One region of the Metabacillus sp. KH_069 genome, then DNA from elsewhere that is predicted to be linked to it. Evidence: predicted binding sites of a transcription regulator. Region 1 holds the regulator's gene; each other region holds the start of a gene.
What was found. The regulator LexA, encoded in region 1, represses DNA repair genes until DNA is damaged. The targets are predictions, from matches to a motif close to CGAACATATGTTCG.
Positions count from the first base shown of each region.

Region 2: the regulator LexA is predicted to act here: its motif matches at 7,740-7,753, upstream of AC3ISE_RS04630 (YhjD family protein).
Region 3: the regulator LexA is predicted to act here: its motif matches at 5,053-5,066, upstream of AC3ISE_RS22815 (YolD-like family protein).

Region 1 covers NZ_CM174460.1:2,057,385-2,067,666, reverse strand. The annotation lists gene tkt (transketolase) at 1-191, opposite strand, end outside; gene AC3ISE_RS10195 (DUF896 domain-containing protein) at 367-597, opposite strand; gene AC3ISE_RS10190 (YneB family resolvase-like protein) at 661-1,311, opposite strand; gene yneA (cell division suppressor protein YneA) at 1,325-1,639, opposite strand; gene lexA (transcriptional repressor LexA) at 1,798-2,418, shown strand; gene AC3ISE_RS10175 (hypothetical protein) at 2,515-3,972, shown strand; gene glnA (type I glutamate--ammonia ligase) at 4,042-5,376, opposite strand; gene AC3ISE_RS10165 (MerR family transcriptional regulator) at 5,443-5,847, opposite strand; gene AC3ISE_RS10160 (methionine gamma-lyase family protein) at 5,935-7,203, opposite strand; gene hflX (GTPase HflX) at 7,196-8,479, opposite strand; gene AC3ISE_RS10150 (trimeric intracellular cation channel family protein) at 8,661-9,263, shown strand; partial or broken gene spoVK (stage V sporulation protein K) at 9,342-10,160, opposite strand.
Region 2 covers NZ_CM174460.1:898,252-908,533, forward strand. The annotation lists gene AC3ISE_RS04585 (fatty acid--CoA ligase family protein) at 1-50, shown strand, start outside; gene AC3ISE_RS04590 (enoyl-CoA hydratase-related protein) at 68-838, shown strand; gene AC3ISE_RS04595 (helix-turn-helix domain-containing protein) at 1,200-1,751, shown strand; gene AC3ISE_RS04600 (AzlC family ABC transporter permease) at 1,769-2,482, shown strand; gene AC3ISE_RS04605 (AzlD domain-containing protein) at 2,479-2,784, shown strand; gene AC3ISE_RS04610 (M48 family metallopeptidase) at 2,859-4,127, shown strand; gene aceA (isocitrate lyase) at 4,692-5,978, shown strand; gene AC3ISE_RS04620 (IDEAL domain-containing protein) at 6,190-6,423, opposite strand; gene AC3ISE_RS04625 (competence protein ComK) at 6,775-7,347, shown strand; gene AC3ISE_RS04630 (YhjD family protein) at 7,348-7,710, opposite strand; gene AC3ISE_RS04635 (TVP38/TMEM64 family protein) at 7,893-8,510, shown strand; gene lepB (signal peptidase I) at 8,529-9,032, shown strand; gene AC3ISE_RS04645 (MFS transporter) at 9,035-10,147, opposite strand.
Region 3 covers NZ_JBYQOB010000002.1:125,371-135,652, reverse strand. The annotation lists gene AC3ISE_RS22840 (DNA cytosine methyltransferase) at 1-702, opposite strand, end outside; gene AC3ISE_RS22835 (very short patch repair endonuclease) at 922-1,344, shown strand; gene AC3ISE_RS22830 (AlwI family type II restriction endonuclease) at 1,392-2,996, opposite strand; gene AC3ISE_RS22825 (hypothetical protein) at 3,019-3,531, opposite strand; gene AC3ISE_RS22820 (hypothetical protein) at 4,253-4,462, shown strand; gene AC3ISE_RS22815 (YolD-like family protein) at 4,686-5,018, opposite strand; gene AC3ISE_RS22810 (JAB domain-containing protein) at 5,985-6,428, shown strand; gene AC3ISE_RS22805 (hypothetical protein) at 6,643-7,146, shown strand; one part of gene AC3ISE_RS22800 (IS3 family transposase) at 7,868-8,754, opposite strand; one part of gene AC3ISE_RS22800 (IS3 family transposase) at 8,754-9,030, opposite strand; gene AC3ISE_RS22795 (MFS transporter) at 9,704-10,282, shown strand, end outside.

The sequences.
Region 1 (10,282 bases):
AAGACAAAACGGTCACGGTTAAACCACTCCGGGTTTTTAGGATTATGATTCATATATTGTGTCCAAAGTGCGTAAGCCATTGGAGCTGCCCCCATAGGCATTCCAGGATGTCCTGAATTTGCTTTCTCGATTGCATCGATCGATAATGTTCGGATCGTAGCAATAGATAAGTCTTGAATTGAATGTGACATAATTTGATCATCCTTTCAGAAATAACATTCTACTTTCTTATCATAGCTGTACACTCTTTATCATACAACCATTATGCATGAAATGTAATAGTGCATTAAGATGTGTAAGAAACTATTCTAATGTATTATGTGCAAATTGAAAAGGAATACATCATAAATTGACGTATTCCTTTTGTTAATGAAGGTTTCGCTTCTTCTCATCTTTTAATTTTTGAGGTGTGACATCCGTTCCGTTTGGATCGAGGATTGTAACGCCTTTTAATGTATTTTTCATAGAACCGCGAAACACCTGCAGGTATTCCTGTCTAAGGCTTTGCTGTTCTTTTAGTTCTTCAGCTGATAATGCGGCTGATTTAGCCTTTTTGGAAAGTTCATTAATTCTGGCCATTTTTTCTTTTGAAAGCATGTTGGTAACTCCTTTTTGTAGATTCACTATGCTATCGTACTAAAAATGACCTTAAAAGACAACTTATTGGTCTCCTGACTGTTTCATATATTCCTGATATCTTCTATGTACCGTGGCCTTTGAAACATCGTGGCCGAAGCCTCTTAACGTTGCGGCGATTTCGGCAAAGGTCAGTTTGTTTTGCTTTAATCGGACAATCTCTGAAATAGGAAGCTCTTTTTTGTCTTTGCCGGGGCTTTGTTGGATATTAGAAAGGTTGTTTTGAGGCTTAAAGCCATTTTTGACTGCCCGCTGCATGCCTCTTTTGATTTTCAGATTGTGAATCTTCCTTTGGTATTCTTCTACAATGCTCACAATTTCAAGCACCATGGAATCAGCCTCTGATAGCAGAAGTCTGCCGTTATGAGTAACTGAATAAAGGGTTATCCCCTCTTTAAGCAGAAAATGAATGAGTGCAATTCTGGCATTCCCTCTTCCAAGCCTTGTTTCATCCTGGATCAGGACTGCATCCACCTGCTGATTTTTGATGCAGTCGAACAGTTCAAATATCCCGTCTCTTTCTATATCATAGCCGCTGGCCTGTTCTTCAATCACTTTTAGTATATTCATGCTGTTCTGCTCAGAAAGCTTGATTAATTCTTCCTTCTGCCTTAAAAGTGATGTTTCCTGTTCTTCTTTCACTGTGCTGACTCTGCAATAGATGATGGCGTTCAGTGTTCTCACTTCCCTATTTCTTGCTTGCTATTTGATTTACCTCATAATAAGCTGTTTTTTCAATTGGTATAAAGACTTGTTCTCCAGGTTTAATGACTGCTGTTTCCATGCCGTTTTTTTCCTGAACCCACTCGACAAAATCTGTTTTAGAGAGATTATGATGTTCTTGAAATTTGTCTGCAATGCTCCAGATGCTGTCCCCTTCAGTAACTTCTATATTTACGTAGTGATCCATGCTGTCTTTTTCACCAGTATAAGATAAAGCAAAGACAGCGACAATAACGACGATAAAAAATGAGAGTAAATAAGAAAATGATTCTTTCAACATAATCCCCACCTCGAAATAGAATGTTTGTTCGTACTTTTGATATTTTTAGTATAATGCGAACAAACGTTTCTGTCAACGGATTTTTTCGAACTTATGTTTGTATGCGCAGGAAAAACATGCTATAATCAACATAAATTACAGGACGCGAGGTGCAAAAGATGACAAAATTATCAAAAAGACAGCAGGATATCTTAAACTTCATCAAATTAGAAGTTCAAAAAAAAGGTTATCCGCCTTCTGTACGCGAAATTGGCGAAGCTGTCGGCCTTGCTTCTAGTTCAACTGTACACGGTCACCTGGCAAGGCTTGAGAGCAAGGGCCTTATCAGACGCGATCCAACTAAGCCGAGAGCTATTGAAATCCTTGAAGAAGAGACTTCACATATTCCGAGAGCAAGCGTCATTAATGTTCCGATTATCGGTAAAGTTACAGCAGGTTCACCTATCACAGCCATTGAAAACGTCGAGGAATATTTTCCGCTACCAGATACATTTGCAGCGTCAGATGATCAAGTATTCATGCTTGAAATTATGGGAGACAGTATGATAGAAGCTGGAATTCTGGACGGGGATATGGTTATTGTCAAGCAGCAGAAGACCGCAAATAACGGTGATATCGTAGTTGCCATGACAGAAGATGATGAAGCAACTGTTAAACGCTTCTTTAAAGAAAAAGACTTCATTCGCCTTCAGCCTGAAAATTCAACAATGGAACCTATTATTCTGCGAAATGTAACGATTCTCGGAAAAGTCATCGGGGTGTACCGTAATATCCATTAAAAAATCTTTGCTGCTCAGCAAAGATTTTTTATTTTGGGTTTTATGCGGTTCCACAAGGGGAAGATAATAGTTGATAAAATTTAGAAGAGGTAGCCTATGATATCTGAACTTAAACATAATGAAATGATCGTTCAGCGAACGAATTCCCAATTTGTTTTTCCTTTTTCGTGGGCTAAGGACTCCATAAAGCCTTTGACTAATGAGCTGGAAACAAACGGCTTCGAATTTTTTTCAATTGAAGATAGCAGCCAGCAGACTAAATATTACGGCGGGAGTATTGATATCCCGCATAAACGCTTAAATCATTATTTTATGCCCTACATCGAACAAATATTATTTCCGGATAAATATAAAGAGAAAGCCATAAACCGCTATTCCAAACAGTTAAATTTGGATTGCAGTCTTGAGACGGCCCGAAATTTAATTTCCATGAAGGTCCTTTCGATTGATATTTATCTTTGTCCATTCTCCATCGGCATGGTTACGATTCGAACAGAACCATATAGCAGCGGTACTGAAATTACATTAAGCGATGCACTTGATTTTATGGATCATTTCAGAGTTCTCGAACCTGCAATAACGGAGGAAAAAGGGACTGTTCTTTATTCAGGTGAAAAGCGGTTTGATAGAATTCAGGATTTTATTTTCCAGGAACTTTGCCCTTATATTGTACCCTTCATTGAAAAAAACGAAAATGATCAATCGGCCTATTTGGGCAGCCTTCCCTATTTTATTGATGAAAGAATGTTTGTATCCAGTTTTTTAATGACTGCTCCTGATGTAGAAATAACAAACAACGATTTATTTCGAATCGGCCATATGAATGGATATAATCACAATAATCAACCATATATTTCAGCAAGTAATCAAAAGTATATTGATAAATACGTGAGTGACCATGTTTATGACAGATGGTCCCCCGACAGTTTTCATATAATCAGCGACCATACCTTTACTTGTATTAGCAGAGACAGCGAAAATGAAAAACTGATAGCTGAAGAAATGTACGGCCAGCTTTATTACAATATGATTCTGCATTTATTTTATAAAATTGTCCTTTTAAAGCTTTCATACAGCTATTCACAGCTGTATATTGACCAAAAACAAGATAAAATGGACAAATTGATCAGATCGATTACGAATTTCACCGCGAAATATATTTTTTCTGAAATCAGCAGCCGTTCTGAAGGTCAAGAGCTTTCTGTCATGATGAAAGATCGCTTCAAAATTAAAACCCTTTACAAAGAAGTAAAAAACACGATGGACAGTCTCTATCAAAATCAGGAAAAGCTTGCAAGCAAGCGTCATAATGCATTATTGTTGATCTTAACGACCTATACCGTTATTTCAGGGATTTACGGAATGAATCTGGTGATTGAAGACTGGCGTGGAAAAATTGAGTGGAGTAAGCTTGCTGGATATTCTATCTTTGAATATATTTCCCTCGTTGTAGCTTTATCTGGTATTGCGGTAGGAAGTGTGCTTGCGGGACTTGCAATCATGAGACTGCTTAAAGACTATCTTGATAAGCGAAAATCGGAAAACCTCGACTGATTTATTCCGAATTTTCAACTGAATGAATGAATAAAACCCCTCAGCATCTGCTGAGGGGTTTTAGCGGTATTAATATTGAGACATATACTGTTCTCTTTCCCAAGGGTGAACTTGAGTTCTGAACATATCCCATTCAATTTCTTTTGCTTCCATGAAGTGTTCGAACAAATGCTCTCCAAGTGCATTGATGATGACTTCATCTGTTTTTAATAGGTCAAGAGCTTGAGCAAGTGTAGCAGGAAGATCAACGATTCCGTTTTCTACGCGCTCTTCTTTTGTCATTACATAGATGTTGCGGTCGATCGGTTTTGGAGCGGCAAGCTTGTTTTTGATTCCGTCAAGACCTGCTGCAAGCAATACAGACATTGCTAAGTATGGGTTTGCAGAAGGGTCAACGCTTCGTACTTCTACACGAGTGCTTAGACCGCGTGAAGCTGGAATACGAATTAACGGACTTCTGTTTTGTGCTGACCATGCAACGTAGCAAGGTGCCTCGTAGCCTGGAACTAAACGCTTGTAAGAGTTAACTGTCGGGTTAGTAACAGCCGTAAAGTTCGGTGCATGCTTAATGATGCCGGCGATGAAGTGTTTAGCTGTATCGCTTAATTCAAGGTCGCTGTTTTTGTCATAAAACGCATTTACGCCGTCAGTGAACAATGATAAGTTCATGTGCATTCCGGATCCGTTTACACCAAACAATGGTTTTGGCATGAATGTAGCATGCAGACCGTGTTTGCGGGCAATTGTTTTAACAACAAGTTTAAACGTTTGGATGTCATCACATGCTCTTACTGCACCGGCATATTTGAAATCAATTTCATGCTGTCCAGGAGCTACCTCATGGTGAGATGCTTCGATTTCAAAGCCCATCTCTTCAAGTTCAAGCACGATGTCGCGTCGGCAATTTTCCCCAAGGTCAGTAGGAGCTAAGTCAAAGTAGCCGCCATGATCATTTAATTCAAGAGTAGGTTCGCCTTTTTCATCAAGTTTGAATAAGAAGAATTCAGGCTCTGGTCCAAGATTGAAATCCGTGAATCCAAGGTCTTCCATTTCTTTCAGCATACGTCTTAAATTGTTACGAGGGTCTCCGTCAAATGGAGTTCCATCCGGGCTGTAAATATCACAGATAAAACGAGCTACTTTTCCTTTTTCAGAAGTCCATGGGAAGATAACGAATGTATCGATATCAGGGAAAAGATACATATCAGACTCCTCAATGCGGACGAAGCCTTCGATTGAAGATCCATCAAACATACATTTGTTGTCTAAAGCTTTTTCAAGCTGACTTACCGGGATCTCAACATTTTTAATTGTTCCCAGAATGTCCGTAAACTGCAAACGGATATATTTTACGTTTTCTTCTTGTACTAATCGTACAATATCTTCTCTCGTATACTTTGCCATTTTGAAAAATCCTCTCCTAACAATACCAAGATATATTTATTTTAATTTAAGTGAAGCTTACGTTCATCAGTGAAAAAATCTCGACATATCACCCTGTCTGAGAGATGATCTTTGAAAACGCCCTGCCTGCATAAGCTCAGCTTTCAGCAATTTTCGCAGTTCAGCATCAGAAAGATCCGGTTTTTCCACTTTCTTAGGTTGTTCATCATTCGGCAATTCAAATCGTTCATCTTTTTTAGAAAAGATTTGCTTTATGCCTGCCATATTGACGCCTTGTTCAATAAGACTTCTGATTTCAAGTAGTGTGTCTACATCATTAAATGAAAATAATCGTCTGTTTCCTTCTGTTCTTGCAGGAAAAATCAGGCCATTTTCTTCATAATATCGGATTTGTCTGGCAGAGAGATCTGTCAGCTGCATGACAATTCCGATCGGGAATAAGGGCATCGTGCGTCGAATTGTATCACCCATTGTATTCCCTCCTTTTCTTAACTTATTCTTATTATATTCCATGTCATATAATGTGTCAACAACATGTTAGGAAAAATGACATTGAATTTAAATATGGATTAGTTCTTTTTGCAGTAGATGGTCTATAGCTGAACATATGGCAATTTTCACATGGGAATAAGTTAATCCTCCCTGCACATAGGCTGTAAAGGGCGCCCGCAGCGGTCCGTCTGCTGATAGTTCAATGCTTGCACCCTGAATAAATGTACCTGCAGCCATTATGACGTCATTCTCATAGCCCGGCATATAACTTGGGTATGGCGTGACATGTGAGTTAATTGGGGATGCGTACTGAATGGCCTGACAAAAAGCAACCATTAAATCCGCCTGATTAAATTGAACCGATTGAATTAAATCAGTCCTGACAGCATCCCAGGAAGGATTAGTATTGAGCCCAGCCATTTCAAGGATTGCCGCGGTAAATACTGCCCCTTTAAGAGCTTGTGCGACTACATGAGGCGCAAGGAAGAAGCCCTGATACATTTCCTGAAGACTGTATAATGAAGCACCCGCTTCTGCTCCGATGCCCGGTGATGTCATTCTGTATGAGCATGCCTCAATTAAATCCGTTCTTCCTACTAAATAACCTCCTGTCTTAGCGAGTCCGCCGCCGGGATTTTTAATTAAAGAACCCGCCATTAAGTCCGCACCTGCATGACACGGTTCAAGCTCCTCCACAAATTCCCCGTAGCAATTATCAACGAAAACAACAATATCTTTCTTAATTGATTTGACAAAATCAATCATTTCTTTAATTTCAGCAATTGTGTATGACGGCCTAGTTGCATAACCTTTTGAACGCTGAATGCCGATCATTTTTGTTTTGTCTGTTATTGATGCTCTGACTGCTTCGAAATCAACGCTTCCGTCGCCTTTTAGATCCACTGCCTTATAGCCAATTTTAAATTCACTGAGCGAACCGACTCCGCTCCCGCGAATTCCAACAATCTCTTCAAGGGTATCATATGGTTTTCCAGTTATGTAAAGGAGCTCATCAAATGGACGAAGAACTCCAAACAAGGCGATTGAGATTGCATGTGTGCCAGAAATAATTTGAGGACGCACAAGCCCCGCTTCTCCCCCAAAAACATCAGCGTATATTTTTTCAAGAGTGTCCCGCCCGTGATCATCATACCCGTAGCCTGTTGAGGGAATAAAGTGCGAATCACTGACTCTGTGATCTCTGTAGCTTTTTAGAACACGATATTGATTGATCTCCATTTTTTCGTCGATTTCTTTATGAACCTGAGCGATTTTTTCTTCTGCCTGTTTAGATAGCTGTGATATTTTCTCACCAAATTTTAGTTGTTTAAACATTGCTGCTGCCCTTTCTATTGTACATCTGAATATGCCCGGCAACTGAGTGTGCGGTCAAATAATGTCCTTGTATTTCGTAGTGATTTGTTTCTTCATTAAATATGAAATGCCCGACCATCGTTTCAGTCTTTATAAGCGACAGCAGTCTGCCTTCACTTGCAGGAACTTCAATGCTGAATGGCTCCATTTGTTCGACTGAAACAGATTGTATCTTCTTTTTAAGAAGACTTATGTCACTCTCACTGAAAGCACTGATTTGAACATGTTCAGCTTTTGGCGATGGAACGAACTCAACTGACTGCTTATCTTTTTTATTGTATACAGTCAGAACCGGTATGGCTGAAACCTTCAATTCATCAAGCAGCTTGTATACCGTTTTTTCATGATTTTGATAGTCATCGTTTGAACTGTCAACGATATGCAGAATCAGATCTGCTTCCTTCACTTCTTCTAAAGTAGAACGGAATGCTGCAACTAACGTAGTCGGCAAATCCTGAATAAACCCAACGGTATCTGTAAGCAAGGCTTGATACCCCGAAGGCAGCGTCATTTTTCTTGTCATTGGATCTAATGTAGCAAACAGTAAATCCTCTTCAAATGTGCCTGCGTCTGTAATTCTGTTAAAAAGAGTGGATTTGCCTGCATTGGTATAGCCTACGAGAGCAATTTGGAATGCCTGATTCTTTTTTCGTCTTTCGCGGTACCGATTGCGGTGGCTCACTATAGCAGAAAGCTGCAGTTTGATTTCATGTATCCGGCTTCTAATATGTCTTCTGTCTGTTTCAAGCTGAGTTTCACCTGGTCCTCTAGTACCGATTCCTCCGCCTTGACGGGATAGATTTATACCTTGTCCGCTCAGTCTCGGCAATAAGTATTGAAGCTGGGCAAGTTCAACCTGCAGCTTGCCTTCTCTTGATTTGGCACGAGTCGCAAAAATATCAAGAATTAATTGCGTCCGGTCGATTATTTTTATATCAAGTGCAGCTGTCAAATTTCGCTGCTGGCTTGGGGAAAGCTCATCGTTAAAAATAATTAAATCCGGTTCAAGTTCTTCTGATAGAGCAATCAGCTCCTCAACTTTGCCTTTTCCTATGTATGTAGCCGGATGTATTCTTTCTCTCTTTTGAGACAGCTGAATCATCACTTCACCATTTGCTGTTTTCGTTAATGAAGCAAGCTCGCTCATCGTATATTGAAAGGCCTCGTCATCTAATTTAGGAAGCTGACAGCCAACCAGAATGACTTTTTCGATTTCAGAATATATGTTCTCTTTCAAACGTGTATCATCCTTTTCAGCAATAATTTTGCACTACCATCATAACAAAAAAAACAGGAATTCACTAATTGTTTCCTATATAGAAAGGTTTATGAAAGAAAATGGTTGCATTTCTCCATAACGCCATATAAAATCAAGACGGTTACATCTTGAGAGCGTATTAGCAAAGGGGATTCAGGCCATGACTTGGGAAGTATTAAGCATCATTGGAACGATTGCATTTGCTGTCAGCGGAGCGATTGTTGCGATGGAAGAAGAATATGATATTTTAGGGGTATATATATTAGGAATCGTTACCGCATTTGGAGGCGGTGCAATCAGAAATTTGCTGATCGGGGTTCCGGTATCTGCGCTTTGGGAACAGGGAATGCTTTTTCAAATTGCTTTGATTGCAATGACAACCGTTTTTTTATTTCCAAATAACTTACTTAAACACTGGCAGAAATGGGGAAATCTTACGGATGCCATTGGATTATCCGCATTTGCCATTCAAGGTGCCCTATATGCGACACAAATGAATCACCCTATAAGTGCAGTTGTTGTAGCCGCTGTCTTAACGGGCAGCGGAGGCGGAATCATCCGTGACCTTTTGGCAGGACGCAAACCGCTTGTGTTAAAATCAGAAATTTACGCAGTTTGGGCAATCCTTGCCGGTCTTGTCATCGGATTTGACCTTGCCGAGTCTGCCATACAACTATACACCTTATTTGTATTGCTTGTGGTATGCAGAGTGCTCTCTTATACGAATAAATGGAGTCTGCCGAATAAATCCCTGCATCATTAAGATAAGAAGCATGTCCTTGATCATTTCTAATCAGAATAAATAAATGCTTACACGATAATAAAGCCGCAATATGCGGCTTTATTCTTTTATGACGAGATCCTGGCTTTTGATTGTCACCAGGTCATCCCGCTGATATTGATCTGATGAAAGCAGTCTCATTGCCTGGGATCTGATTGATTTCTCAATGACATTTCGGACATATCTTCCGTTTGAAAACTTAGCAGGCGCCATGTTTGTTTTAATCATATTTAAATGATCACGAAGCTTCCACTCTGCTTCTTTGCTGAATGTGTATTCCCTTTCATTCATCATTCTTTTCGATATCTCCATCAGCTGTTCTACAGAATAATCCGGAAAATCCACGACAAGGGGAAATCTTGAATGAAGTCCTGGATTAAGGGACAGGAAATGATCCATTTCTTTCGAATAGCCCGCTAATATCAGGACAAATTCATGCTGCTTATCCTCCATATGCTTAACAAGCGTATCAATCGCTTCTTTGCCGAAATCCTTTTCTCCTCCGCGTGCAAGTGAATATGCTTCATCTATAAAAAGAATCCCGCCCAGCGATTTTTTTATCAGATCTCTTGTTTTTTGTGCTGTATGTCCAATGTATTCTCCGACTAAATCTGCCCTTTCAGCTTCAATCAAATGTCCTTTTGAGAGCACATTCATTTGAAAAAACAATTTGCCTATCAGCCTGGCAACTGTTGTTTTGCCTGTTCCGGGATTTCCTTTGAACATCATATGAAGGGATTGCTTTCCAGCCTTTAAGCCTTGTTCCTCACGCTTCTTGTTGATATAAATCCATGCATAAATTTCTTTTAGCATCCGTTTCATTTCTTCCATGCCCACAAGAGTGTTTAATTCAGCTTCCATTTCATTAAGAATGACATGCTGAAGCTGTGTTTTCGGAATTTTTATTTCATAAGTTGATGTTTCGCTGATTTTCTCTTGGTACGTCTTTTTTTGCCCATTCAAAATCACATTAATTTGACCATTGTTTTTAAATGTGACTG
Region 2 (10,282 bases), 1.2 Mb from region 1:
CAGGGAAAATTTTGCGCAGGGCGCTTAAAAATCAAGTTCTGCAAAAATAGTCAGGAGGAAGTCTGTTTTGACCAACATTTTATACACAGTAGAAAAGCACCTGGCCGTAGTCATGTTAAATCGCCCGGAGGTATTCAACTGCTTCAACTATGAAACACTGCTTGAGCTTGAGGCGGCAGTTGAAGATATCCGCACGAATCCTGAAGTCAGAGCTGTGATTTTTACAGGTGCAGGGGAAAAGGCATTTTGTGCAGGCGCCGATCTGAAAGAGAGAAAGACTCTGACAGATCAGCAGGTAAAACGGAATCTATATAAAATTGGCGAGGTATTCACAAAGGTTGATGCCCTTCCACAGCCAACAATTGCAGCCATCAACGGTTATGCATTCGGCGGGGGAATGGAGCTTGCCCTGTCATGTGATTTCAGACTGATAGCAGAAGGCACGTCTGTCGGGCTGACCGAAACAGGCCTTGGCATCATTCCCGGTGCAGGGGGAACGCAGCGCCTTCCGCGTATTATCGGCGAGGCTAAAGCGCTTGAGCTTATTTTAACTGCGCGCAAAATTACGTCAGTGCAAGCACTGGAGTATGGTCTTGTTTCAAAAACAGCTCCAGATGTCATGGCTGCGGCAATCGAGCTTGCAGAAGAAATGCTCAAGAATGGACCTATTGCTCTGCAGCAGGCTAAATTTGCCATTAAACAGGGGATGAATGCAGATCTTCAGACAGGCTTGCATATTGAGCGCAAGGCTTATGAAATAACGATTCCTACCGAAGACCGCATTGAAGCTTTAGCGGCTTTCAGCGAAAAGAGAAAACCCGTTTTTAAAGGGAAATAAGAAGGAAGCGGCCATGTGATTGGCCGCTTTTTCTATGGTCTTTTTTCTATGGTCTTTTCGTAAACATTCTTGCTTTAAGATTACATGGTAAAACCTTAAGTGGATTGCAGCGGAAGGAACTTGACTCCTGCGGGAAATAGAGCGAAATGGGAGACCCCGCAGGCACGCCGAGGAGGCTCACACGCTCCCCGCGGAAAGCAAGTTCCTCTCGCTGCAAGGAACGGACAACATTTATAATCCGAAATTTTTCTAATTCCTTTTCATGGACTTTAGTCTCAAAAATCAGAATATTACTATTTCTATATTGTTCAAAATATAATACGAATGTATACTATATAAAACAAATTAAAAGGGAGAACTTATGAAATCACTGCAGGAACAAATTGGAATCAACTTAAAGAATGTGCGCAAAATGCGGCAGTACAGTTTGGATCAGCTTTCAGCCGTTACTGGTGTGAGCAAAGGAATGCTTGCACAGATTGAAAAGGGCCAGTCAAGTCCGACCGTTAATACGCTCTGGAAAATTGCGAACGGACTTGGTGTATCTTTTTCGTCTCTGGTAGAAGAAGAACAGACGAGTGTTGCGGTTGTACGCAGGGCGGATAAAACAGCCGTTCAGGATTTGAATGAATTATACAATGTCTTTTCCTATTTTCCTTATGATCAGCAGAAGAAGTTTGAAATTTTTCTGCTTGAGCTGCTGCCGGGATGCAAGCATGTATCAGAGCAGCATTTAAGCGGAGTTGAAGAGTATCTGTTTGTAAGTGAAGGAGAAATGTCCGTTTCTATTGGAGAGGCACATTTTGAGCTGAAAAAAGGAGACTCCATTAAATTCACCGCTAACCGAGAGCATGTTTATGAAAATAAGGCAGATGTGGCCGCAAACTGTTTTCTGCTGATTTATTATCCGTAAAGGAGAGAGGGAGATCAATGGCAACAACAGCATTTTTAAGAAAACAGTCACATTTTTCTGAAGGAATAACAGCCGGCCTCAGCATTGCAATTGGCTATATGCCTGTTGCTATAACATTCGGACTGCTTGCAAGTGATATAGGACTTACTCTATCCGAAACCGTTTTAATGAGTATTTTCGTTTTTGCGGGAGCTGCACAATACATATCACTGAGCCTGATTGCAGCCGGCACCGGAGTATTTGAAATTATTTTTACTACTTTTATTGTGAATATCAGGCATTTTTTGATGTCAGCTTCTTTGAATGAAAAGGTTGAGGAAGACAGCTTGTGGAAAAAAGCGCTGTATTCATTTGGGATTACAGACGAAACGTTTTCGGTTGCTTCTGTGAAAGAAGGGCATGTTTCAGCCGGTTATATGTTTGGGCTTATTTTCATTTCCTATTCAAGCTGGGTAGTGTTTTCAGGTGTTGGGCATCTGATAGGTGCCAACTTGCCGGAAACGCTGCAGGAGAGCATGTCGGTTGCGCTATACGCGATGTTTATCGGTCTTTTAGTACCTTCTATGAAAAAGCAGAGGAAAGTTGTATTTCTAGCATTAACTGCTGCAGTTATTCATTCGTTCATTTACCTGACAGGGCTCCTTTCAACTGGATGGGCTATTGTCGTGTCTACGCTGCTTTCAGCTGTTCTAATTGAGCTAATCTATTCAAAAGGAGGAGAGGCAAAATGATCAGTAATGTCATGATGATGATTTTCGGCATGGCAGTTGTGACCTATTTGCCGAGGATGATTCCTCTGGTAGCTCTAAGCGGTATCGAGCTGCCTCCTTTTGTTCAGAATGTATTAAGAAACGTTCCTTATGCAACCCTCGGAGCATTGATTGTTCCTGGTGTTTTTCTTATTCAAGAGGATATCTGGTTTGGAATTACTGGGGCGATTGCAGCTTTTGCCGTTGCTTATCTGGGTGTTAATGTCATCGTCGTTGTGATGAGCTCCATCCTGACGCTGATTGTATACGGCCTCGTGTTTTAACCCGAATTTTAAGTTCTAACTCTCTTTGTCGTGAACTACACTAATACAAAGAGCTTGTTCGAGGGGGCGTCATCATGCGCAAATGGCTGACTGTATCAGTCCTGATTTACTTCTTGTATGGCCTGTTTGTTTATTGGTATATCTATATGGGTGCAGATTCCGCCCTGCCAACCCAGTTTCAGGGAGGTTCAGCTGATCCGAATACGTTTATGAACAGCCGCGAACTGGTCCTGTCAGGCGAATATTCCAGGCTTAGGGATTTTCTCTATTTCATAACAGCGCCATTTGAATGGTTTATCTTTTTCGTTATTCTAGTTATTGGGTTTTCAAGGAAAATTCAGCATTGGTCTGAAGGGATTTCACGTTTCTTTGTGATTCAGACAGCGGTATATGTGTTCTGGCTTTCTTTTATCGTGACGCTTTGTGCGTTTCCAATCGAATGGATGCGCTATAAAATCTCGCTTTCTTATCACATTACAACTCAATCCTTTGCTGGATGGATGAAAGATCAATTGATTGATTTCTGGGTGAATTATGCGTTTATGATTTTAATTGTTGCTGTGCTGTACGGGCTTATCCGCAAGTTTTCCAGGAAGTGGTGGCTTTTTGCATGGGTGCTGTCGATTCCGTTCAGTCTGTTTTTAATGTTTATCCAGCCCGTTCTAATTGATCCGCTCTACAATGATTTTACCCCGCTTAAAAACAAAGAGCTTGAAACGAAAATCCTTGCTATAGCGGAAAAAGCGGATATCCCGGCAGAGCATGTGTTTGAAGTGAATATGTCGGAGAAAACAAATGCGTTAAACGCATATGTAACCGGAATTGGGGACAATTCGCGAATTGTGCTCTGGGATACTACTTTAAACAAACTGAGTGAGGAAGAAATTCTGTTTATCATGGCACACGAAATGGGACATTACGTCATGAAGCATATTTACGTCGGAATTGCCGGCTACCTTGTTTTGACACTGATCGGTTTATATTTGATCAACCGGTTAATGAATTTTTCGATCAGGCGGTTCGGGCATATTCTCAATATCACCGAAAAACAGCAGCTTGCTTCATTGCCGTTATTTCTGATGCTTATGGGGATGCTTACTTTTGCCTCAGATCCATTTTCCAACATCATTTCACGCCATCAGGAAAAAGATGCTGATTTATACGCCATTGAAATGACTGAAAATCCGGAAGCAGCCGTCAATACGTTCCAGGAGTTGACGAAAGCCGGCTTGAGCCAGGTTAATCCGCCCGGCCTGGTGAAAATTTTCAGATACAGCCATCCTACGATACTTGAGCGGATTACGTATCTTGAGGAATGGGGCAACGGTAATCCTGATAAATAAAAATAGCAGCAGAGGCTGGGACGTAACGATCATCTCCCGAATTAAAGCCGAACATTGAATAGTGTGAAAAGGTTATTTTCGCATAGGTTGTTGTTTTCATGATAAATAATGTCCGTTACTTTCCGCTCCAGGAACTTGCTTTCCGCGGGGAGCATGGGAGCCTCCTCGGCGTTGCCTGTGGGGTCTCCCACTTTGCTCTATTTCCCGCAGGAGTCAAGTTCCTTCCGCTGCAATCCACTTAAGGTTTCTATCATTTAGTCTGCGGCAACAATAAGAAAAAAATCCGAACTAAAACGAAATTCAAGTTGGAATTTCGCATAATAGTTCGGATTTTTCTTTGGCTGAAAACCTTTTGTCCCAGCCTCTGTTTTTATTTTTTACCTGAAATCATTGTCTTTTACCCCTTGAAAACCCCATCCTATCAAGCATTCAATCTCAGAAAATAAAAAATTCAAAAAATTTTAAAGAAAAAGATTCCATTTCCAATTAATCTGTTATATATTAATACTATAAAATAATAACTGTATTATAACAATACAAACAACCTATTGGAGGGATCAGGAAATGACAAACGAAAGAGCACAGAAATTACAGGAAAACTGGGCAATGGATGCAAGATGGAATGGGGTAGAACGACCATATACAGCTGAAGAGGTTATTCGCCTTCGCGGATCGATTGATATTGAACATACACTTGCACGCAGGGGAGCTGAAAAGTTCTGGAACCTGCTGCAGACGGAAGATTATGTACATGCACTGGGCGCACTAACAGGAAATCAGGCAGTTCAGCAAGTAAAAGCAGGATTGAAAGCGATTTATTTAAGCGGCTGGCAGGTAGCGGCTGATGCAAATCTTTCAGGACACATGTATCCGGATCAAAGTTTATATCCGGCAAACAGTGTGCCGTCTGTTGTAAAACGCATCAATCAGGCCCTTCAGCGTGCCGATCAAATTCAGCATCTTGAGGGAGAAGGAAACATCGACTGGTTCGCTCCGATTATTGCAGATGCAGAAGCCGGTTTCGGCGGACAGCTGAATGTATTTGAATTAATGAAAGGAATGATTGAAGCTGGAGCTGCTGCGGTTCATTTCGAAGATCAATTATCATCTGAGAAAAAATGCGGTCACCTTGGCGGAAAAGTATTGCTGCCGACACAAACAGCTGTAAAGAATTTAATTTCAGCTCGTCTTGCAGCTGACGTTATGGGCGTTCCGACATTAATTATTGCAAGAACAGATGCAGATGCAGCTGACTTAATCACAAGTGATGTAGATCCTGAAGATCAGGCGTTTATTACAGGTGAGCGCACACCGGAAGGCTTCTTCCGCACAGCTGCAGGCATTGATCAGGCAATCGCACGCGGACTTGCTTATGCTCCGTATGCTGACTTAGTCTGGTGCGAAACGTCTGAGCCGAACTTAGAGCAGGCGCAGAAGTTCGCTGACGCCATTCATGCAAAATTCCCAGGCAAGCTGCTTGCCTACAACTGTTCGCCATCTTTCAACTGGAAGAAAAAATTAGACGAAGAGACAATTGCCAAGTTCCAAAAAGAAATTGCTAAAATGGGCTACAAATTCCAATTTGTTACGCTTGCCGGTTTCCATGCTCTAAATTACGGCATGTTTGAACTTGCAAGAAAATACCGTGATCACGGCATGGCTGCTTACTCTGAGCTTCAGCAGGCTGAATTTGCAAGCGAGCAATACGGCTATACAGCAACAAGACATCAGCGCGAAGTCGGAACAGGCTACTTTGATGAAGTATCACAAACCATCACAGGCGGAACTTCTTCTACAACTGCGTTAAAAGGTTCAACAGAAGCAGAGCAGTTCACAGCTAATCAATCTTAAGCAGGACAGAAAAAGCTGCCGCATCATTTTGGTGCGGCAGCTTTTCTTTTTGTGTACTGGATTTAATTTTGTTGCTTTTTTGAGATCTAAGATGTTGTATGATGCCTTTGAATCGAGAAGTTTTTTTGCGAAGGTACCCATAGGAGCTGTATGCCGCCCAGCACATTCTCCACCAACAACATAAAAGCAAGCCCCGCTTCGGGGCTTGCTTTTAAATGATTAATCGCAGCTCTGCATATTCTTTGGCTAACTTTAAAAATAGCGGTTTGTCATTGAGGTCCAAGGACTCATCGATCTTTTCCGAAAGGAGGGACAGTTTCCGGGTTAACACAGCTTCATCCAACACCATTTGAATGTAAATATCAAGTACGGTTTCCTGTTTCTTTTCCATCTTGAATGTGTTACGGGACTTCATGATCTCGGTATACGTTTTCCTGTTTTTCACGAAAGATCACCCCTGATGCCTTTTTTTAATTATATGGATAATAGGCACAGAAATCAACTAAATATTTATAATTTTTAGAAAACTTATTTCTCCAATTTCTGCATGTGGTTAAAAGTCAGGAAAACATGGAAGTGCAAAGATAAATGGAACGCAGAGCAGGACATGAAAGTTGATTGGATTCTGCCGGATGCCGTGTATTAGAGGCTTGAATTTTGTATAAGAGAGTTGTCTGCAGCACTTTCTCTAACTTATCATCTCAATGTTAAAATATTGTAAAATTGTAGAAAAAGAGAAATGGATATGCTAGATTAAAACTAGTTCTATACTCCTATATAATTAGAGGTGAAAATTTTGGAAAACGAGCAAGCAGAGTATTTAGATCATTACGTAGCAAATCGATTTACGATGGCAATCTTGCCTGAGGTGCACAGAGGAAGTCTGTTTTCTAGAGTCATTGAGGCAGAGCAAGAGGTTTTTGTGAAGCTCACTCCTCAGGATATTATAAACCGAAGCTGTTCTTATTTCGGGTCCAGCTACGAAGGACGCAAAGCCGCCACAAGGGATTTAATGGGGATTACACACAAACCTCCGATTGTCATTGATCCGGGAAATCATATGTATTTCTTTCCAACGTCTTCTTCATCAAGAAGGCAATGCGCATGGATTTCGCATGCACACATTCTTCAATATGCAGCTGCTGATTTTGATAATACAGACATTTTCTTTACAAATGGGGGCAGTGTAACAATTTCAGTCTCTTCAACGTCTTTTGAGAACCAATTATTCCGGACGGCTCAGCTGCGCACGATCATAACAGCACGAATTGAAGAAGAGCACCGCAAGATGAACTTGGTGCTGTTTCCAAAGGAAAAGCAGACAAATCTCATTTACGAACAAATCATTCGCGAGCTGAACAAGCATTAATTACTTTTTTATCACTTTAAATAAATATTCTTCCATGAGTTCGCATACTTTATTGCGTATTCGGGGATTAAAATAATTGTGCTGCTCCTCGTAGCCTTTAAAGATGAATGAATACATCGTAAATGCTTCATCTCTTTGCACCTGGCTGACCTTTATGCTGTTTTTTTTCAGTTCATGGCGTACGACTGTCAGATCCTTTTGTGCAAGTTTGAGTGATTCTTCGATGATGTTCAGGTAGGGCTGTTTAAGCTTGAATGGACTTTGCTCAATGATGGATAAGTCCCGGTTGAATATGGAAATGGTCATCGGAAGGTATATGGACATTTCAATTGCATCTCGAAGGTCTGAGGGAATTCTCGTCATCAAAAAAACCTCGCTTCAACATTATGAAAAGAACGTATGTTCGATTTTATTTTACTTTATCAGCTTATGAAATGCAAGTCTGTTTTATGCATGCTCCGCACAGGAAACTACCCTCTATGTTTAAAGTCTTTACACAAACGTGTAAAATAATAGCATAGATAAAGATGTAAGGAGCTTACCGCATGGAACTCGAGGCGTTTTTGGATTATTTTACTATTGAAAGAATGATGGAATTTTTTAAAGATTACCGTTCGTTTGGTCCGCTGCTGGGCATAGGGCTTCCTTTGCTTGAAGCGTTTCTGCCATTTTTGCCGTTAGTCGTTTTTCTTGTAGCGAATGCCAATTCGTTTGGCCTGTGGTTCGGTTTTATTTATTCCTGGATCGGAAGCTGTCTTGGTGCCCTAATTCTGTTTCTGATCGTTCGAAAGTACGGACAGGAGAGGTTCTTCAGGGTTTTCAGCCGGAATGCGACTGTGCAGAGAATGATGGGGTGGCTTGAGAGGCACGGGTTTGGTCCTTTGTTTTTGCTGCTTTGCTTTCCGTTTACGCCATCTGCAGCCGTTAATATCGTGGCGGGGCTGTCCAAGGTGAGTATCTGGCAATTCAGTTTGGCTGTGCTGTCCGGAAAGTTTGTGATGATCTTTTTAGTCAGTTTCATCGGATATGATTTGCGTGCTTTGATTACGCAGCCTTCAAGAACGGTCATTGCCGTGGCTGTTATTTTTTTATTGTGGTTCATCGGCAAGCAGCTCGAAAAGCGGCTCAATGTCAAAATGCTTGAAAAGAAAAGAGATCATTAAATTTACGGGGGAGTTAAGATGAGAAAAAGATACTGGTTTTTTTCAACTGTCATCACATTCTTGCTCATTATTACCATAAAAAATCTCATTTTCGTTGATTACAAGGTTGAGGGTGTTTCCATGCAGCCCACTCTGACAGCCGGACATCTGCTGTCCATAAATAAGGTCAATCACCGCCTGTTTGATTTCAAACGCTTTGAGATCGTTGTGTTTAAAGCACCGGGCGGAGAAGATGCTTACATCAAAAGAGTGATCGGTTTGCCGGGGGATGAACTCGAATATAAAAATGATAAACTGTTTGTAAATGGCAAGGCAATGGAAGAACCTTATTTGAAAACGCTGAAAAAAGGGACTCCTTTCGGAAGAGTAACAGGCAGCTTTACCTTAAAAGAAATCACCGGAAGAAATACGATTCCAGAGGGATATCTATTTGTTTTAGGGGATAATCGTCTCGTAAGCCGTGACAGCCGGCAATTTGGCTTGATCAGTCAGGATGAAGTGATCGGAAAAGTGAAAGAATGAATCTATTTTCTGATTGTAAAAAGAACAGCTATGCTGTAAAACACTGAGAACAAAAACAGAATTCCATGAAAGGAAAAGATGCCGGCTATTAAAGGGCCTATACTTGCTCCGGCTAAAAGCAGGAATGAATATAGGGACACTGCAGTTGCCCTGTCACGTCCTCCGTATTCGCCGATAAGCGAAATGACCGCGGGTATGCAAATGGAGAGCGATGCTGTGTATAACACAGAAAATCCTGCTGACATGTAAAGATTGGTGCTTAAAAATGATAGAAGAAATGAAAGGATTATTCCAATCAGGGCATATCTGACGGCAGTCAGCTTACCATACCTTATAATCCACTTCACACTCATCAGTGAGAAAAATACCCCCGTTAATCCCGCAGCTTTGGCCCAGAACAAAGCCTCATTCGAAACCGTTCCCCCGTATTCTCTGTGAAAACCTTCATAGTAAGCAACAAAAGACATTAGCATCGCAAAAGCAAGAAGATAACACAACATCAATTTTTTGTTTTTAAGAATAGAGCTTAAAGAAGAGAAGAAATTTTTCCGTACAGTTCCCGTCCTTTTTTCCTCAATTAAAAAGACCATCCCAGCCATTACAAAAGCATACATACATGCAAAAAAATAAAACACCGCAGCCCAATTGAATGCAGCTGCAATCGCTGAGCTGATCAGCTGACCCATGATGCCCGACATCAAAAACCCCATATTGATGAGGGAAATCAGCCGTGTCCTTATTTTCTCATCAAAGGCTTCAAAGCAATAGGCATAAGCGACAGGCGCGAAGCAGCCCAAAAAAAATCCTTGTAAGGAGCGCAGCGGGAGAAAGGTTGAAGGTGCCGCAAAGGCTAAGAGAACCGTGGCAATGATGGAGCAGCCAAATCCGGCAATGAGAATTTTTTTCTTCCCGGCCATCTCTGTAAGCGGCCCAAATACAAGTAGCCCGGCTGCATAGAAGAAGGTGAAAAAAGTGCTTCCGAGTACAGCTTCATCAAATGAAATTCCAATGCCTTCTGCTGCTTCATGATAAATCGGAATAAGAATATAGATGCTGCTTGCGACCATGATTGCCGTGATTAAAAAAAAGAATGAGAGCAGATTAATTTTATTCATTTTCCTGCCTCCTTTTCATTCATATCAAAATTCAGATAGCATCCAGCATCTATGTCCAGCGCAAGTACCCGGATTCTCTCTCAGAATGGCTCTGTCAAAACCTTGCCGCTTTCACTTTTCTTATAGCCTATGCAT
Region 3 (10,282 bases), on a different replicon from region 1:
AACCTTTGCCGTGTGTCTTGGAAGTTCGTTGTTTGGTGCATCTTCGGGAATCGGCGGAGTTGTGATTGCTTCACGTGACGTTTTATATTCAGTAGAAGCAAATGTTGTTGGTGCCGGTACTCTAAATTCAATACCCTGTTCGGAGAGATCGTTTCTAATCCCTACAATAATAATACGATGTCGCGCTTGCGGCACTCCGTATTCTTGAAATTTGTACAAATGAGGGGTTAATTTATATCCGCATTCTTCTAGTTCAGTCAAAATCTGAATGAAAGCTTGTCCTTCGTTTGCACTTTGAAGACCGCCTACATTTTCTGCTACGAAGAATTTTGGCTGATAGTCTTTTAGCACTTTCACACCATATGAATACAGAGGTCCATATTTACCGTCTAATCCGTGCTTTTCTCCCACCTGACTGTAATCGTTGCAGGGGAAGCCAAAAGCGAAACAGTCTATCTCTCCAAGAATGGATTTATCCCCAATTGGCAAGTCTTCTACCGGCCCGCAGTGTACGGACGGGTCATCAGGATTTCCGCAGATGTTTAGTCTATATGTGGCGCATGCCGTAGAATCGTAATCATTTGACCAGAGGTGCTCGATGCCCCATTCTTCACCAGTATCGGGATGAATGAATTTTGCACTTTTTGCGGCTAAGCTTAAACCGCCCGGTCCGTTAAAAAGTTCCCCTTTTTTAAAAATCATACTGAACATCTCTCCTTTGCAGTATTTTATTAAATCGAAAGTATGTTCTGGCATACTGCTATGCAACTAATTGTACACTTTTATTCAGAAAAAAGCAGCCCATTTGCTCAATAAAAATAACTTTATAGACTGTGCAATAAAATTAAGGAAGATTATTGGTTAAAAGGACGCTGCAAGTCCTCATTGAAAGGGAAAAGGTGAAGAAAGGGAGGGGGTTCTGTGGGAGAGAAAATAACGAAAGAGCAGCGTAAAAGGAATATGCAGGCTATTCGTTCTCAGTCAAAGCTTGAGAATCACGTTTCGAGAGAGCTTTGGAGAAGAGGTCTGAGGTTTAGAAAAAACGATAAATCCTTGCTTGGCAAGCCAGATATATCAATAAAAAAATATAAGACAGTTATTTTTATAGATTCTTGTTTCTGGCATGCCTGCAATATTCATGGAAACAGGCCAAAAAGCAATCAGGATTACTGGGACCAAAAGCTGGCGAGAAATAAAAGCCGGGATCAAGAGGTTAATGAGTATTACATAAGAGCGAATTGGCATATCAAAAGAGTTTGGGAACATGAAATAAAAGAGGATTTTAACGAGGTTATCCATGAACTGATTAATTTTATTGATGCTGCTAAAAAAGGAGACAGCTGATGCAGATGTCTCCTTGGAATTCCGATTAGAATCCAGAATAAGAATGATTATTGAACCATTTCGGATACGTTGCTGTAGCCTTTGTTCGTAAAACAGGAGATAAATGCCTGTTTTCTCTGATCCAGTGTTAACTCGTTATCCAAACAATAATCGAGAAATCCTAATAAGGCGTTAGCTGAAATAATGGCTCCCTTTGGGTTTAATCCAGAAATTATGGAATTGGCTTTTGTGTTAATCTTGTCTAAATTTCGTTCACCGCCCCAGTCGCTTGCTGTAACGTATCCATAGTAGCCAACGGATTTCCCACTATATCCATTGTAGTTTGGAATGTACTCCGATCCCATATGAGAGGCGAGATTCGCAGATAATGCGAACTTTTTTCTATAGTTTTTAGCATCTATAATACAGATTGTTTCATCATCGACATGCAACAAAATCTCAATCTCCGTGCGAACATCTTTTATTAAAGGTTTTGGTCTCAAGTCGACTTCAAATCCAATGGCCTCTAAAATTTTTGCGGTTTTTTCTTCAAATATTAAATCATTCTCTTCAAACAAGTAAGATTCAACAAAATCTTCATTTAGTGAGGTGTAGCGATATTCTTTAAGTGCTGATGCAAACTTTTCAGCGTCACTTTGTGAAAGTTCTTGTTGCAATATTCCTATTATCTGTTCTGTAGAGAGTTCTTGAAGTGATGGATAGGAAGCTAAGAGGCCGTGGACCTTCTTTATGACTTTCTTCTGATTGGATGCGGGACCTATTGCTCCAAAGGCACTTGCTTTGTAGCTGTCCACATCAAGCCCTGCATTTTCTGAAAAACGCTCAAGTGAAATCAAATAGCGTTTGTTAAAGGGATAGCGTGCTTCCAATTCAGATAATTCACTAGTTGTCGACTGGTGCTTTTCAGACGGTACTCTTAGAAAATGCCCTCTAACATATTCTGCAAGTCCTGTATAATCACAGAGCATCATGAAGGTATGGGCAACATCTCCGTGTGCAGATGAAAAATCTCGTGCCCCATTATCCGACCGTTCCCGATGATCGAAAAGCGTTGCAATATCCTTCTTCATTTCAGTTTTTTGATCGTCAGATGCATTCCTGTACGATACAATTCTTTCTGTGACTGCACTTAATTCAGTATCTCTTTGCGCTGTCAGGGCAAAAAAAGTGATTTCTTCCTTAGTTATAAAATAATTGAGCTCCTTCTGGTTGACGAGTTTTATTAGAAAGCGAGCAGGGCGTATTTGAAAGCCTTCTTCAAACTTTGGACGGAAACCACTTTCTAAGAAGTACGCATTTGGGATCTGAAGCGTAAGGATTTGTTTTGATGTATTTTCACGGATTTTTTTCCCTGCCAATAAGGAAGAGCCAACTTTTGTAAGAGATAGCTTACCGGAAGATGTCGTATATACATATCCAAACGTCCGAAGCATCGCTGCCCAGGTTCTTCCACCTGAACCGTCCGCACTGATACTGTCCCTTTTGAGTTCTTCAGCAGCCAAAACTTCTTCATAGCGCTTGTGCGCTATTCTGTTTCTTGACCAGGTTTCAGCAAAATTATTAGTTGATATTTGAAGAGCGCGAAGTGCATCAACATGAAATCTCGGGTCCCGTTCAGGACGTGTAATAAACCATACTTTTCTTTCAGGCATTTTTATAGTTCCCCCACATGGATTATTTGGAAAGCAAGGCTTGAAGCTCAATATATTGCAGTTTTTCTTCATCAGACAGCTTTTTTTTCTCATTCAGGGAACCCCAGTCTGCCATTAGGTCACTGAAAAGTTCTTTTTCTGATAAAACAAAGCAGGTAAGCGAAGCGTTTTCTTCATCTGCAAGACTATTTAAGATACGGGTAATTTTTATAACTTTTTCGTCAAAAAGATCAGTAAGTTGATATTGTGCAAGGCTAGCTTCTTTACTGATAACTGCAAGGACTTTTGACAATGAAGACAACTTTATATCTTCATTGTTGTTGTATGCGTCATTAAGCCAGTTTCCTGTCCTGCCTGTTTGAGAACTGATTTCTTGATGCGAAAGTCCCGTTGTGGAAATTATTTCATTAATATTAATCATGAGCTGGTAAAGAAGAGCTTTACGCAATAATCTTTGAAGTGAAGAAATTTCGATGGAGATCATCCTTTCTGGTAAATTTGACCTGTATTCAGTATAAAATAAAACACGAACCACCAAATCATCTTTAAAGGTGATTTGGTGGTTTTATAATATTTTTTAAAATATACTGACAGAAATAAGATTTTTAACAAAATCTAAAGTGAGAATATATCCAGTTGATCGGTTCAATTAAAATCAATTTATTATTAGCCAGCACAATGTTTAAAATGCTATTTGTGGCGCCGCAAGGGTCTGCTCATAGGGCCTAACCCAGCAAAAAACGCTGGCTAATGCTCTATGGCATCTCGCTTTCCTCTAAAATCCAAGCGAACAACACTATGTAAGCCCTCATCGCCAAAACCGTGCGACGAAGCCACATCCTGTTTGTTCCATTGGATGTCTTAACGAGTAAACGACTCTAAAATTATAAACCACTAGAGCTATAAGGTAGGCATCCTAGCGGTTGCCATTATGATAGTTTCCCTTTTGCCTTGCGAAGCGTACAATTAAACAATCCGACTAAACTTCCAGCCGGCAGGACACCCTACCCTTTCCGCCTGCAAGCAAAGTCGGATAGTCATCTGTTCAAGGGGCAAAAAAACTTTTTGGTGTAACGCTACGCACATCCAAAAACTTTTTTGTGCTAATCCCTTGACCACCTGCCTATGTTTATTGTCCGTTCTACTTGCAAAAAGGGAAAAATCATCCCCTTTAGGGGAAGTAATCGCTCGAAAGTCAAAAGGGAAAAAATCCATAAACCGTTTCAAATAAAATCATTAATAGAGGAGAGATTTCAATGATTATTAAAAAAATGTATTTAATCCACAATTGGTTCTATGAAAAGAAAGAACTTGTTCCCCCAGAACATTATGACGGAAAAGATGAGTTAACGGAACGATTTGTTCTGCTTCATGAGGATGTACAAGACATTAGTGCTTACGAAGTGCCATATGTAGCTAAAACACTAAAAGAAGCTAAAGAGGAACTTGAATATAGTGCAGACTGAAAAGCTAAGAAATGAAAAATGATTACTTCTCATCTTTGAAAAGCTGAACAGCTGGAAAAATAGCTGTTCAGTATACGAATGGTAAAAAAACTGAAGTTTTTTATTTATGAAAGCATGCATCGAGCCTGCTCTAAGTGCTTTAAACCCTTAAAATTCTAAGACAAGAACACCAAAGAAATTAATGGATCAAACGATTCTTGCAAATCATTTTTATTAAATAAAACTATTTCAATTTGACATCCACAATATCAAAGAAGTTCAGCCTTATCTCAGCATCTAACTCATCTTGAATCATCACTTTCTTTGCATACCGATCAATCTTTGTAACCGTTCCAATCCTCGAAGTGAAGTACCCTTTTTTCCATGTGATGATTTCTAGTAAAATCTTATTTTGTAAGCTATCCGATAGAAGTCGTTCTAAGTCTTCTATCTGTCCCTCGTCTAATTGTGGTCTAGCCGTTCGATGATAATCCTCATCCATATCCCAGAGCATCTTTACATGCTCCGTCATAAAGAAACCTTGCCACTTTTTGTTTTTACCTCGGTCTCTTAACATAGGATCATCTCCACCTTTCAATTTAACCATTATACAAACATACGTTCTGATAATCAAGGTGCTTTAAGGGAGCGCGCCTTATATATGTACAGCCTTTAGGCTGATTTTTCTTCTTCAAAATTTAAATAGTAGACAGGTGTAATCATTATGAATGGTCCCCCTCTTTGTTTCCTTAGTAATAAAAATCACAAAAAACCATTTAAAACGATAAAAAGGGCTTTTTCTGATCATTTTCATCTCGGAAAAGGGGCATATCTCTAGAGGATATCCTGGTTATTGATCGATAAATCTTCTGGAAAAACATATTTTGCTGATTTTCCCTTTCCTCACGATTAAGCTATCTTTTAAGTGAAAAGAAGAAAACGTTTGAGCTGTTCGAAGTAGAAATGGGTAATTCTTGTCTGAAGCCAAGAATCGGGTCGTTCGCTTCGCTTTCCTCCTAATTTATTAAAGGTTCGGATTGGTTAGGGCATCGAACCCCATCAATCCGGTGATATCTACGCGGAGCGTATGACATCACACGCTCTTATTGTCCTTTTCAATTCTTGACGAATCTAAAAGATCCAAGAGCTATTTTTTCTCTTACCGTTTGTGAGGTTAATCGCTACCGGTCATCGAGCCCTTCGCGATTAGGCGTTATCAGATCTTCGATCTGATGAAACGCCACGCACAGGCCATAGGGGGCCTTCTTTGTTCTCTCAATTGTAACGAGTGGGCTTATGACCGAGTGAAGGGCTGGCGCCAGGCAAACAAAATCGGCAAAGCCAAGTCGGCTAAGGAGCAGTAAGGAATCCTTCCTAACTGCCCCTAAGTCATTGGGCTTCACTCGATTTTGAACGACAACGGGCAAAAGCAGACCCGTTGCCTATGCCCGGCTGGCACGTTCGCGTCTAACGTACGCGAACCCTTCACACGGTTTGCGCCCCTCCTTGCTTCCTCCTCAAACAAAGAAAGGAAGTGTTAGACATGAAAACAGTTTACGAAATTCAACGCATTAAACAAGTCATTCAAGAGGTGGAAGGTGGAGAGACGTATATCGTACGTTCTCCTCAAGACGGGGCGAATATCGCATCAACATTTATTGGAGATGAAGATCGCGAGGTATTCTTCGTCATGTGCCTGAATACGAAAAACAGAGTTGTAGCGGTCCATCGCTGTCATGTCGGAGGGTTGAATGCCAGTCTTGTGATGCCGAGGGAAGTGTTCAAGTCAGCCATCCTGAACAATACCGCGTCCATCATTGTCAGTCACCAGCACCCCTCACAGGACATACACCCGTCAAGAGAAGATATGGATGTCACAAAACGGTTGGTGGAATGCGGGAAGATTCTCGGAATAGAGGTACTGGATCACATCATCGTCAATGCGAGTGCAGATTACTACAGCATGAAAGAAAAAGGATACGTCTAAGACTGGAAGAGGAGGTTACTCCTCTTCTTTCTTTTTTATTTTTGTATATGTCGACTTAAAGGGGCATCGAGCTCCCTTTAAGTCGAGCTGCATGCAACGCTTCACGTTGCTGCAGCATAAAAAAAAGAGGCTGATAACTGAAAGACTTAGTTTGTTGAATAAGTCAATGGCGAATCATATAATGGTGTTGACTAAGTCAACGGGAGGTAGTGGCATGAAACAATCAACTGGGCGTATTCTTGAGACGTTCCCTGTATTTAAAGGGAAAATGAATGCTTATAAGAACGTTTTATCAGCAGAAGAAGCAATGGAAGGGTTAAATCCTGTAGAAGGCACTTTTTTGAGATTAGCTTGGTTTTTTGAAGATCCTGAACACCAAGACTTTACCATTGGATCGTTGTATCACCATTTAGACGATGACTGGCTGGAACTGGCATTAGAATTAATGGCTCTCTTTTTCAGAGAAGATACCTTTTTGATTAAAAAGCCAGCTCTTTCATTTGTTCGGAAAGGCAGCAAGGGCTTTTTTTCACAAAAACAATTTGCCGATTATTTAAAAGAGAATGGATTGAATTATGATAAACGGAAATTGAATGTGTACTATCACCGGGGCAAGATACCAGAACCTGATTTGGAACTAGCTGGAACCGTCTATTGGAGAAGGGCCTCGGTTGAGAAATTTTGTGAACAAGAAAAAAGCCGTTTGAAAACGGATTGATTGTAAGGAAAAGGATTTTGAGGAAAGGGAAGTTAATTGACTACGATGGAACCGTGAGAAGATTCAGGAAGTGGGTTGAGTGTCTTGAAAAGGCACCTAAAAGGAATGCCTGTTTCTGAACCGTAGAAAGATCATGGCAAAAGGTAGTTATGCCGTGTTCTTATTGATGTGGCATATTAACCAGGACTCACGAGAAGCTGGCTTTTTTACTGCAGAAATAAAGAGGGTAAGGACTTAGACCAAGGAGATTACATCAATTACGATAAGGCCGTACAATTTGGGGAGCCCTAAAGGGTCTGCTCATAGAGGGTAAGGCTGCAAAAAACGCATCCTAACCCTCTATGGCATCTCGCTTCCCTCTAAAATCCAAGCGAACAACAGTCTGTAAGAATGATGGCCATCATTCAACAGGCTGTTTGTTCCATTGCCTTTCTTCACGAGTGAACGACTCTGAAGATCACAATCAGAAAAACAAAAGAATAAAGCCAAACATGAGAGCAGCCAATCGGCTGCTTTTTATTTTGTGTTTTTCCACCCTTTTGCGCTCTGAATCGTACAAGTACGAAATCCGAGCTAACCTTTCAGCAGCCTGTTGGAGCGATTTATCCTGCGGGTACATAACAGGGCTTTTTAATTTGATACTAAAATAGACAAAAATCAAGAGAAAAAAGACTTCTTCCTAGACTGCCCTAGTCGTATGAGACAGTAATAAAACACCTTCTTAGGCTGCCATGCCACCAAACTCTATTGGTGTGTGGTAGCCTAATTTTTCTTGTATACGCTCTTCATTATAATACTTCATGAATTGATCTACACGTTCCCTTACTTCTTCTTGGGATAGAGAATTGAATTTAACATACTGAAACTCCTCTGATTTCAGGTTAGAATGAAAAGATTCAATGACCGCGTTATCCCAACAATTACCCCTGCGTGACATACTACTGACTAGATTCTTTTCTTTTATCCGATTTTGATATGCATAAGAAGAATACACGCTGCCTTGATCCGAGTGGATGATCACTCCTTTAGGGTTTCCTCGTTTTTCGAGCCCTTCACTCAAGGTATCAATGACTAAAGGGACTTGTTGGTGAGTATAAAGCTTGTAAGCAACGATTTCATTATTAAATAAATCCATGATAGTTGATAAATATAAGGTGTCTGGACCATATTGGATGTAGGTAATATCCGTCACCCATTTTTGGTTAGGTTGGCTCGCAGTAAAATCCCTCATTAATAAGTTAGGAGCGACAATAACGGATTCCCCTTGAGACTTCCACTTTCTCTTTGCCTTTACTCTACATTGAAGATGATATTTCTGCATAATCCGTTGAACAGTATTACGGTTTAATTTGATATGATATTTACGCTTTAACAGCTCTTTGATTTTACGGTGGCCATATCGGTACTTTGTTTTTTTACAGAGGAGGATAATGGATTGTTCTTCCCTAGACAACTCTATTGGTTGTAAAGATGCCCAGCGATAATAAGTAGATCTGGGTACATTTAAAGCAGCTAAAATAGCTGATACTGTATATTTTTTTCGTAATGTCTGTACTAGTTGGAGGACGATTTCTTTTTCAGCTCCTTTTCGATCTCCAAATACTTTTTTAAGATTTCATTCTCCTGTCTTAAGTGATTCATTTGATGTTCTTTTTTCTCTTCTTCACTTGAACTATCAGGCCCATGTCCATACGAATATTGTTTTCCAATCGGTTGGTCAAATCGATGGACTTGATTTTCACGATACCATTTCATCCACGTTTTGATTTGAGAAACATTTTTAATCCCATACTTCTCCATGATTTCTTGGTTTGTCAACTGACCACTCATTTTATCTTTAACTACTGCCCATTTAACTTCTTTTGAATATACGTTTTTGCCCATGCAAAAACACCTCCGAATTAGTACTTTGTTTAAGTGTACCATTTCGAAGGTGTTTTATTGTGTCTCATTAATTTAGGTTAGTCTATCCAAGATGTCTTTTTTTTTCGGTTTTCAACTTGAAAGTAAGGAGAAAAGCTATGAATACCCCATATTGGTTAAGGTGAGAAGACCTACGTAGTAGTACAGCAAAGATTTTGTACTCTAAAGATGAAAATCACCTAAAACATAGGTTTTTTGTAAAGCAATTTCATCATACAGTTTTATCCGTTTGGAAAAGACGATTATTTAACCATTAAATCATTTTATCACTGCTTGTGCCTTTTGGAGATAATCCAAAAAGCATCTCCTACACTATTCGATGTCTTCTCATAGTCAAGACATCGCTACTTTGTATACGTTAAATACATTGTTTACCTAGTTAAGATATCAAATAGAATACTTTAAAATATTTCTGATTTTCATAGTTTAGATAAATGTCAAAATGACCATTACTTAAGAAATTTAATGTATAAATACAGTCAAAGAGTAAATTTGCTCTTGTCTTAATACTATCGAAACAATCTTAATATTATTGAGAAATAATGATACATACTGTTAATCAAATCTCCGTAGAAACTCCATAAGTAATCAGTAGTATTTGGTTGGAAAGACAAATTAGTAAAGGAGGGACGTGTTGTTTTATAAAAGATTAATTTCTAACTTTGGGATAGGAACGTGGCTGATTATATTTATTCAGTTTATTGCCTTCTTTACCTTTTTTATGTTTGTACCTTTCATCTCTACATATTTTGTAAATCAACTAGACTTTTCATTGGCTTTTGTAGGAACTGTGCTCTCACTTAGAATCCTTAGCCAACAGGGCTTAATGGTGTTTGGAGGCTTTTTAGCTGATCGATTTGGTTATAAGCAATTAGCGATAGCAGGATTAATTTGTCGTGGAGTAGGGTTTATAGGGTTAGGTTTAACAGACCAACCTCTCCTCATTATTATTGCGATTATCTTAAGTGGACTTGGGGGTGCCATGTTTATCCCAGCCCTAAAGGCTACATTGACTATGTTCACACCTCCAGAAAAAAGCAAAGAAGCCTTTTCTATGATGAATGTCGTTGAAAATGCAGGTACTGTTATGGGGCCTTTAGCAGGTTTATTCTTTAAAGTTGAAGATTTCTTCTTATTATGTCTTATTTCTGGTTCTCTATTTTTGGTTATTGGATTTATCGTTTTATTTCTTCCAAAACCACCTCTATTAAAA